Regions from separate parts of the Roseovarius sp. CAU 1744 genome, predicted to be linked through region 2. Evidence: riboswitches for the same ligand, from Rfam matches in the RefSeq annotation. Region 2 holds a riboswitch; each other region holds the start of a gene.
What was found. Region 2 has a riboswitch for cobalamin ahead of AAFO92_RS19955 (DUF1636 domain-containing protein). Riboswitches for the same ligand answer to the same signal wherever they lie in the genome.
Positions count from the first base shown of each region.

Region 1 (3,267 bases), on a different contig from region 2:
CCCGCGCCCAGAACTGGCTGCGTCAGGAGAAATCCTATCGCGCCTTTGGCACCGAGCTGGGCCGTGACGCGACCCCGCTCGAGGCTGACCTGCCGCGTTTCGTCGATCTCGACAAGGATTTCCACGGCAAGGACAAGCTGGTCGAAACAGGCGTGCGCGCGAAATGCTGCACGCTGCTGATCGACGGGCCGGACGATGCCGACCCGTGGGGCCGTGAGGCGCTGTATACCCCCGAAGGCACCCGCGTGGGGCGCCTGACCTCGGGCGGCTACTCGGTGCATTTCGGCAAATCCATCGGCATGGGCTATGTCACCCCCGATCTGGCGGTCGAGGGCACCAAGCTGCAGGTCAAGATGCAGGACAGGCTGTGGGATGCGGTTGTCACCTGTGACAGCCCCTACGATCCGAAGAACGAAGTCATCCGCATCGACGGCTAGGATTTTCGGATATCCGCGATCAAGATCGGGGCGGGGCCGTCTGAGCTCGCCCGCCCGCCGCTGACGCCGGCATCGGCTGATCGGGAGGCGCCCGCAAGACGGCGTGGCCGCCGTGAGGGTCATCCACGCTCTGCGAATCAATGACGGGTCAATTACCTGGCGTAACGTGTTGGGAATAAACAGATGTGGCCGGGCAAGACACGACCCGGCCACGACCTGTTGGACTTTTCATATTGGGCGATGCGCAACGGGAGGAGATGTCGCGAACCGCCGAAACCTCGGGCCGATCACGATGGGAGGAGGTATCGCTTTTGACCTTTGGTGACCCCAGAATGCCGCAATGCAGCGTGACCGCAAGGCAAACTTGCTGCAACTGCAAAACAAACGGCGTGCGGCGGCTGGAATGCATGGAATTTGAGACGGCTGATACTTCTTTAGGCAGAAAATTTTGCCGTGGCCAAAAACCTCTTGTCTCGTTGCATGTTCCCGGCCACAATCAGGGTCCAAGGTGCCGTCGGTCAGGGCGGAGAATTGGGAAGCCGGTGTGATTCCGGCGCTGCCCCCGCAACGGTAAGGATGGGGGATGCTGCAACAGCCACTGGGCCTTGAAGGTCTGGGAAGGTGCCGCATCCGCAACCCCGCCAAGCCCGGAAACCAGCCTTGGACAAACGTCAAACCGCGGGGGGCGGTGGGGACGGTTGCCGCGGCGCCTGGCGTGCCTGCAATCATCCCGGTCTCTCTCTGCCCCATCCGGCCCGGGGTGCGGCCGGGGAGAAGATAAAGATGAGCATTTCCCGTATCCTCGATGGGCTCGAAGTCATCGACGCAACCGGCGCGGACGCGCTTCAGGCCGCGCGTCTGGGGTTCTTGGAATGGGCATTTTGTGCCCGTGACGGCGGGACTCCGCAGGCGGCACGCGCCGCGTTGGGCAGCCGTGCCGTGCAGAACGCCAGCAGTGACGCCGCGCGCGCCTTCGTGAGCTTTCTCCAAGAGGCGACGCAACCCCTGACGCCACGCCCCCGGCGGCGCACACGCCTGTTGCACTGACATTGCATCGGAAAAATTAAAACGGCGGCGCCCAGGGAGGAGAAGGCACCGCCGTTTCGATCTGCGTATGGCCCCAGGGAGGAGGAGAAAAGGACCATCCGCAATTCCGTTTGGGCCAGTGGCCCGGATTTTTGTCGGCAGCGGCACCTCGAGGGGAGGTGGTGCCGCTGCCGCTGGTCAGATGCCCGATAAGGGGGAGGAGAGGGGCATCCGATCTCTTTGCGCTCAGGCGCGTGTGCCGTAGACCGCTTCGCTGGCCGCGGCGATAATGCCCGAGCGGGACAGGCCCAGATCGGCCAGTTCATTGTTGCCCAGCTTGGACAGTTCGGCGACAGTGCGCCGATAGGCACGGTAATCCGCGATACGGGTCATCAACGCGTAAACAGCAGCGCTGATCTCGATCTGCAGTGCGCTCGTGGCGCCGTGTTTTTCAGTTGCAAATGCCATTGTCAGGCTCCTTGCGTCATCATCATCATTCTGCGCTGGTCAATTACGAGCGCCGTTTCGTTGAGGCCTAGATACGCCGATGCTGCGGATGCACAACCCCTGGCGCAGCAATGCTGCTATGCAGCATGTGCATGGCAGAAATATCGTTAACCTAATGAAATAATGAAGATTTATGGTTAACAGGTGCTTCAGCGTTGGTTGTGAAAAATGGCTATCCATGGAAACGGACGTTACGTCAGAAAATATCGCCCGCGTCGCGACATGACCGACGAAACACGTCGCGCAGCACTTCGCAGCAACTCCTCGCCCGGTGATTGCCCGCGTTCGGCCCGTCGAATAAGCTGGGGCGCAGAACACGTTGACCAGAAAGTTCTGCCATGGATATTTTCGAAGCCGGAACACGCGCACCTTCAGACGGGGGGCACGATTATTTCACCGGTCAGGTACGGATTGAACCGGTGCATTCCGCACCAGAGCCCGCCCGGTTGCGCGCAGTGATCGTCACATTCCAGCCCGCTGCGCGCACCGCCTGGCACACCCATCCCCTGGGGCAGACTTTGCATGTTCTGTCGGGGCTCGGATGGGCGCAGAGCTGGGGCGGCCCGATTCGCGAGATCCGCCCTGGCGACACCGTCTGGTTCGCGCCGGGTGAGAAACACTGGCACGGCGCCGCGGCCGATCAGCCGATGACCCATCTGGCGATGCAGGAGGCGCAGGATGGCTCTGTGGTTACGTGGCTGGAAAAGGTCAGCGACACGCAATACCTGGCAAGATAGCGCGAGGCGCTAAGCCTGCGATCGGTGGTCGCGTAGCGACGCCATGCGCTCTGTGGCTGGTTTGGCGGATTGCGGGTGGGTGCCGGCTATCTGGGCCTTTCGATCGCGATCAGACCCAGTGTACGGGCGGCGGTTATCGACAACACCGCGCTATCCAGCCCCTGACGCGCCTGATAGGCGCGGATGGCGGCCCGGGTTCGGGCGTCCATCTGGCCGGTGATTGCGCCGCGATACAGGTCGCGCGCTCCGAGCGCCCGCTGCAACGTGGCGATGAATTCCGGGGTCAGCTGATCGGCGCAGGGGGTCTCGAACCAGGTTTCCCGGCGTTCACGAACGATCGCCTGTCGGGATTCGGTTCTGTAGACGGCCGGTTGGGCGATGCTGCCGTCGCTGCGCCGCTCGGCTGGTTGGACGAGAACCTGTTCGGTGACCGTCTCCACGACCGCAGGCGATACGTCCTTGCCCCAGCAGGTGCCGGGTGCCGCGCCGGGCGGCGCGGTTGCCGTGGTCTCCTGCAATTCAGGTTCGGGGCCGGTCGGGCCGGCATCGCAGCCCGCGAC
Region 1 covers NZ_JBDOQV010000008.1:200,886-204,152, forward strand. The annotation lists gene AAFO92_RS17290 (FAD-dependent oxidoreductase) at 1-437, shown strand, start outside; cobalamin riboswitch at 927-1,115, shown strand; gene AAFO92_RS17295 (hypothetical protein) at 1,221-1,484, shown strand; gene AAFO92_RS17300 (DUF1127 domain-containing protein) at 1,710-1,931, opposite strand; gene AAFO92_RS17305 (cupin domain-containing protein) at 2,309-2,707, shown strand; gene AAFO92_RS17310 (peptidoglycan-binding domain-containing protein) at 2,794-3,267, opposite strand, start outside.
Region 1: it holds a riboswitch for cobalamin, as region 2 does, so the genes downstream of both, AAFO92_RS17295 (hypothetical protein) here and AAFO92_RS19955 (DUF1636 domain-containing protein) in region 2, are expected to answer to the same signal.

Region 2 (3,267 bases):
GCCGGTGCAAGCGCCGCGATCTGGTCGCGCAGCCAGCCGGTGCAGGACGGCGCCTTGAGGCTGGGCGCAAAGATACCAAAAGCGTCGAATCCCTGTGATCGCAGTGCGTCGATCAGCGCGTCGACAGCGTCGGTGTCCGCCGCCGTCAGGTACGACCGGTAGAAGCTGACCAGCACCAGCGGCCGGCCGGTTTGTTCCGGGGCGGCGACGACACCCAGACCGGGCGCATAGAACCCGGCCTCGGGCACGGTCTTGGCCCCGGCCACCGGCCCGGCATAGAGCCCCGCGGCCAGCGACAGTTGCGCCAGCGCGGCCTGGGCGGCCACCGCACCGCCGGTGTCGCACAACGTCTGCAGCCGCCGCAGGGTCGATACCGGCAGGGTCGACAGCGCATCCAACCGCTCATCGGGCTGGCCATCCGCAGGCAGGATCGCCAGCGCGATCCCTTGCCGGCGGGCCATGTCCTGAAGCGTTGCCAGCCCGTAGGGCCAATAGCTTTCGCCGCCGATCAACCGCACCAGAACCGCCTTGGCACCGCTGAGCGTCTGTTCGGCATAGGTGTCGACCGACAGGGGATGTTTCAGCGCCACTAGATTTGCCAGGCGCAGCGTGGGCAGCTTGCCGGCGGCCCGATGCCAGCCTGCCGCGAAAGCCCCCAGGTCGCTGTCGGAGAAAGACAGCACCACCAGATCCGCCGGGCTCTGGCCCAGGTCCCGGGGGGTGTCGGTCTCCTCTAACCCGTGGCTTTCGCGAAAGACGACATGCATGGATCAGGCGGCCAGGACCGCGCGAATGGCATCGGGATTGATATCGTCATGCTCGGCGATCACCACCAGTTGCGAACGGCGCGGCGTGTCGCCCCAGGGCTGGTCGAACTGGGCGCGCAGCCGTTCGCTGACGGCCTGGACCAGCAGGCGCATCGGCTTGTCCCTGACCGCGACATAGCCCTTGACCCGCAGGATGTTCTGTTCGCGCGCCAACCGGATGATCGACGCCTTCAGCGCTTCGGCATCCTCGACCTCGCCCAGTTCGATCACGACGCTTTCGAAATCGTCATGCTCGTGGTCGTCATGTCCGTCATGGTGCGAGGGACGGGCGTCCAGGTCATCCTCGGCGGCGGCGCCCAGCCCCAGCACCACGCGCGGGTCTATGATACCGTCGGTCATCGGGATCGTTGGCAGGCTGCGCGGGGTTTCGGCCTCGATCACGGCGCGGGCCCTGGCCAGGCCTTCTTCCCCGGCCAGGTCGGCCTTGGACAGAAGCACGATATCAGCGCAGGCGATCTGATCCTCGAACACCTCAGACAGTGGCGTTTCGTGGTCCAGGCTGTCATCCGCTTCGCGCTGCGCCTGAACGGCATCCTCGTCGGGCGCGAAACGTCCCGCGGCGACGGCCTCGGCATCGGCCAGGGCAATCACGCCGTCCACCGTGATGCGCGAGCGGATCGCGGGCCAGTCGAACGCCTTCAGGAGCGGTTTCGGCAGGGCCAGACCGGAGGTTTCGATCAGGATATGATCGGGGGTTTCCGGCAGCGCCATCAGCGCCTCGATCGTCGGGATGAAATCATCGGCCACGGTGCAGCAGATGCAGCCATTTGCCAGCTCGACGATATTTTCCGCCGGGCAGTTCTCGTCGGCGCAGGTCTTGAGGATATCACCATCCACGCCGGCGGTGCCGAACTCGTTGACCAGCACCGCCAGGCGCTTGCCCTGCGGGTTCTGCATCAGGTGGCGAATAAGCGTCGTCTTGCCCGAGCCGAGAAAGCCGGTGACGATGGTGACAGGAATTTTCGTGAGATCGGACATGGGGGCTTACTCCTGCGGGGGGATACGGGCGATGGATTGCTTGCGAAAGACTTCGGGGCGCTCACGCCAGGGAACAAGGCCGTCTTCGGTGCCGGCATAGGCGCGGATGCCGTCCACGATCTGTGGCACGTGCAGGTCCGGGTCCATGTCGCCATAGATGTAGGTCCAGCGGTCCGGTCCGCCGGCCACGATCATCGAACAGCCGCGCTTGCAGGCCGACAGGCACTCGACCGGGCGCAGGCGCACACCCTCGGGCAGTTCCTCGCCCGACAGCGCCTGATAGAGGCGCGAACCGGGGCGCGGCCCCTCGTCATCGGTCGGCTGGCCCGCGCGGCAGGTGGTGCAGATCGTCACGACAACCTCGGCCATCTTATCCCTTTCATCTTGTGGCGAATGGGGAATAGGCCAGCAGGGACACCACGTCAGGTCGTCCAACAGCCGGTCGCGACACACCCCGTTCGCCCGTCACATCACTTGCGCTGGCAGGTTTCCCGGCTTGCGGATTCCGGGCCATCGGCCCATCGGGTTGCCCACCTTCCCAGCTTGCGGGCCAGTGGTTGGGCACCCTCTCCGGTCACGGTCGCGGGGGCGGCTGCGGTTCGGCTTTGACCTTGCAAAGGTCGCCTGGCCTATCGCATTCCCTCTTCGTCTGTCCTAAGACAGAAACCAGCACGTGCCTCACCTGCGGCATTGCGCCCCGTTTTGTCAAGCAAAGGATACGCCATGTCAGATGCCGATACCGACGACGAAGCCCGCCACGCGGCGAAAATGGCCAAGAAAAAGGCCGCGCGCGACAAGCTGATGGCGGACAAGACCGATGAGAAGGGGTTGATCATCGTCCATACCGGGCCCGGGAAGGGCAAGTCTTCCTCGGGGTTCGGGATGATCCTGCGCTGCATCGCGCACGGGATGCCCTCGGCGGTGGTGCAGTTCATCAAGGGCGCGTGGCAGACCGGCGAGCGCACGCTGATCGAGGCGCATTTCAGCGATCTCTGCCAGTTCTACGCGATGGGCGAGGGGTTCACCTGGGAAACCCAGGACAAATCCCGCGATATCGCCGCCGCCCGCAAGGGCTGGGAAAAGGCCAAGGAGTTGATCCGTAATCCCGAAAACCGCATGGTGTTGCTGGATGAAATCAACATCGCCATCCGCTATGAATACCTGGATATCGACGAGATCGTGGACTTCCTGAGCACCGAGAAGCCCGAGATGACCCATGTGGTCCTGACCGGCCGGAACGCCAATGAGAAACTGATCGAGATCGCCGATCTGGTCACCGAAATGGCGGTGGTCAAACACCCGTTCCGGGCCGGCATCAAGGCACAGAAGGGCGTGGAATTCTGAGATTTCACGCCGGGCATACCTTACACCTTGTCAAGTTCGGGCTTCCGCGCGGAATCAAGGCCGCAGGCCGCCGCGCGATCGCCGGCGCGCCCCCACGCGGCGGCGATTGATCGAAGTG
Region 2 covers NZ_JBDOQV010000011.1:46,082-49,348, reverse strand. The annotation lists gene cobN (cobaltochelatase subunit CobN) at 1-767, opposite strand, end outside; gene cobW (cobalamin biosynthesis protein CobW) at 771-1,805, opposite strand; gene AAFO92_RS19955 (DUF1636 domain-containing protein) at 1,812-2,174, opposite strand; cobalamin riboswitch at 2,269-2,491, opposite strand; gene cobO (cob(I)yrinic acid a,c-diamide adenosyltransferase) at 2,529-3,149, shown strand.

Region 3 (3,267 bases), on a different contig from region 2:
GACTTTTACCTCAACATCGCCTTCCGGCAGCGATGGAAGGTGTATCCAATTGGCATAAAGGCGCCCCAGCTTTTCGCCGTTGATATAGACATGCGCGTGACCTTCTCCGCGCATGTCTGCAGAGGAGGCGTTTTCCGGTGCAAAGCGAAAGTTATGCGGCGTTACACGCAGGTTCCAGCCCGTCATCGGATCCTTAATCATCTGGATCGCCACACTGGGGGTATCGCTGTCGGCTGGCAGGTTAGTGGCAGCGGAGTGCTTATGGGCTGCCATCTCTGTAGTGCCGTCATGTTGCGCCGGGTCAGTGTGGTCATGGCCGTCAAAGGTGGTACCGCTGCCGGCGGCGATCACAAAGCCGCCGCCACCACCAAAGATCAGTCCGATGGCAAAGAGGGCGAGAGAACGGGACATCTTGTCCTCCTTGAAAATTGAAAGCCCCCACCGGTGCGGCCGGCGGGGGCGCAATTGAACAAGAGATCAGGCCGCAGCAGCCGCGCGTTTGCCTTCCACCTGCCAGAAGTAGCCGGCAAAACTGCCCAGCAGTACCCAGGCGGCCATGCCGATGCCAAAGGCCCGGGCCGCAAATAGCGCCCCGATCTCGGTTGGAACCGGACCGGCGAAGCTGTCGGGCTCAGGTGCACCGATGATATGTGGTGCCAATAACAGTCCTGCGGCGGCCAGATAGCTCATCAGATTGCCGCCAAAGGCAATCAGCCACATGGCCACGCCTGCCGTAGCGACAGTGAACGTCCACCATATTTGGCGTGTAGCGACATCGGCTGCGGCCACGCCGGGCACTTCCGGAGCCAGCGACAAACCAGGTGCAAAGTGAAATGCGACAAAGCCAGCCAAACCCCACAGCAGGCCTGTGCGGCCGTTGATCTCATGCCCCCGGCGCTCGGCCATCGACATCAGTGCCACCAGGACCAGAGCATAGCCGGTGTAAGTCAACATCGTGAAGATGATGCTCAGGCCGTCGCGCATCGGCTCAGCGAACATGCCGGGCAAATCGGGGTGCGCGGTCACGGGATCAGCGCCAAAATGCACCAATTCGCCGCCCTCATAAAGTTCGGCGTGGAGAAGTACGGGCTGCACGAAATTCAGCTGCAGCAGGGCGGCAATCAGCCCCGCTGCAGCACCAGCGAACAGCGCGCTGGTCAGAATACGACTGAACATGGCCTTAGTGGCAGGGGAAGCCAGTTGCGTGGCGCACATCGTGAGCAGCGTCATGCAGGCCAGAAGCCTGAACATGGCCGGTCACTGTGATAATACCGAGACCCAGTATAAGGGCAAACACTGCCGGCAGCATATTTGAGCGTACAGCGGATGCCTTAATCGCTTTTGTTGTCATTTTAGTTCTCCTTGCCGTCACACCCGACGGCGCAAATTGCGTTTATTACACGGCCGGTCTCCTGACTCGCGGGTCGCTGCGGTCTTCCCCCTTCCCGGCGCCCTTACGCCAGTGGTATTGGAAGGTCGCTCGCCGCTCACAGTCGCGGGGGCGGTTGAGGCTTCGGTGCCGCGATTTGGTCCACCGTCCTCATTCCCGTTTCAGTTCCAGTGCTTAGGCACTTTTGAACACCGTATTGGTTATTCCTGTCTCAAAAGGCAATGGCTGGTCAAGTACGAAACCGCCGTACAAGAGTTCAGCAGCGCCATGTTCAATGGAATTTTGTCGCTGCCTTTAGAATTCGACAAACTAAACTCTATCGCTGGAGCTTCTCCCGGTGTGTCGCGGGCGGGTTACTACAAATCTGCCGGAATGCGGGCAATGGCCTTGAATCGCAGCTTTCCCAATGGCCGTACATCGGCAAAGTTGCCGTCTGGGCTGTCTCGATACATACGGATGAACGTCAAGATGTTTGGCAGATCTAGAGCAGAAATCTCACCGAATAGATATGCGGTCTTGCCGTCCTGTCGTACAGCCAACGTCTGTGGACGCAGGCAACCGGACATGCAGTCCACCTGCTGCAATCTTGCCTTCACCTCCGACGTCTCCAGCATTGAGGCGACTTGATCAAACAGTGCGGGGTCAGCGTCGCGGCAGGTTCTGCATAAAGTAACTGTTGGTTGGGGCATGCGCCGGGCAGATCCTTGATTGAACGATCCTCTTTGAGATTCAATATCCGCTGGTCACTTACTAGCTTGACTTCGAAACTCGATTCATTTTGACGCGATGCATTGGGAAAAGTCCATATGTGGGCGATCAGCATGTTCGCCAGAGCAAGTTCCCTTAGCCGTCGCGAATGCTCGCTGTGTCCTGCGACCCTAGCCTAGCCTTAAAATCTTTGTCGTGTCCGGGATGGATGGCAAGTGTCTCCGCTGCCGCGCAGCGTCATGAACCGAGCGAACGCAGCGACTTTCGTGCTGCGCGCGCTCGCAGCGTAAAATCCCGATTGCCGAGTTGGGCTCTCACCGGACCTTTGCTGCAGCAGTCGACAATATCTGCTTAATATCGTTTCCGCACATTTGGACTGGACTTCCTTTGCACCGCGAGCATGTGTGGGATGGACGGTTAGGAGGGGTCCTTCTGTAACTTTGCCCGGTTTCCCGGGCCTGTCTCAGTAGAAGACTGCGGGTTGTTCGCAGTTGCAAACTGGAGATAGAAATGACCAACAAGAACCCTCAAACCAAACGCACACAGCTCCTGAAACTCGTGAGCCGCAAATCCGGCGTTTCCATCAGTACGATCCAAAATAAATTCAACTGGCAGCCACGCACGGTTCGCGCAGAGATCTCACGGCTGCGTAAACAAGGATTGGTTTTGACCTGCGTGCCCTCACCAAATGGGCCAGTGTATCGGGCACAAACAACTGAGCGCGCCTGATGTCGGCACTGTTGGATGCCAGTGTCCAGGACATCGAAACCTGGGAACACACTAAGTGCTTGACAGCCTGGATTGCCCTGACAGGCGCCACGCCAGCTTCGCGTCTGTCATCGCGGTTTTTGCGCAAAGCCCTGAGCTTTGAATTGCAGTGCAAGAAGTTGGGTGGGCATTCCGGGGCGATCCGGCGACAATTGCGAGCGGGAACAAAGTCAACGCTAGTGCCCACCCAGGCACTCACACACGGCACGCAGCTCGTTCGACAATGGAACGGGCGGAGCTACCGGGTCCAAGTCATCGCAGATGGCTTTGAGATGGATGGTCAGCGCTATTCCTCTCTCAGCGCCATTGCCAAACGTATCACGGGCGCCGAATGGAGCGGGCCGCGGTTCTTTGGCCTGAACAAGCGTTCGGCATGAAGCGGATACGTTGCGCCATCTATA
Region 3 covers NZ_JBDOQV010000001.1:15,927-19,193, reverse strand. The annotation lists gene AAFO92_RS00125 (hypothetical protein) at 1-411, opposite strand, end outside; gene AAFO92_RS00120 (CbtA family protein) at 478-1,176, opposite strand; gene AAFO92_RS00115 (CbtB domain-containing protein) at 1,181-1,351, opposite strand; cobalamin riboswitch at 1,385-1,601, opposite strand; gene AAFO92_RS00110 (DUF1636 family protein) at 1,747-2,079, opposite strand; gene AAFO92_RS00105 (DUF3489 domain-containing protein) at 2,609-2,827, shown strand; gene AAFO92_RS00100 (DUF2924 domain-containing protein) at 2,827-3,243, shown strand; gene AAFO92_RS00095 (recombinase family protein) at 3,198-3,267, shown strand, end outside.
Region 3: it holds a riboswitch for cobalamin, as region 2 does, so the genes downstream of both, AAFO92_RS00115 (CbtB domain-containing protein) here and AAFO92_RS19955 (DUF1636 domain-containing protein) in region 2, are expected to answer to the same signal.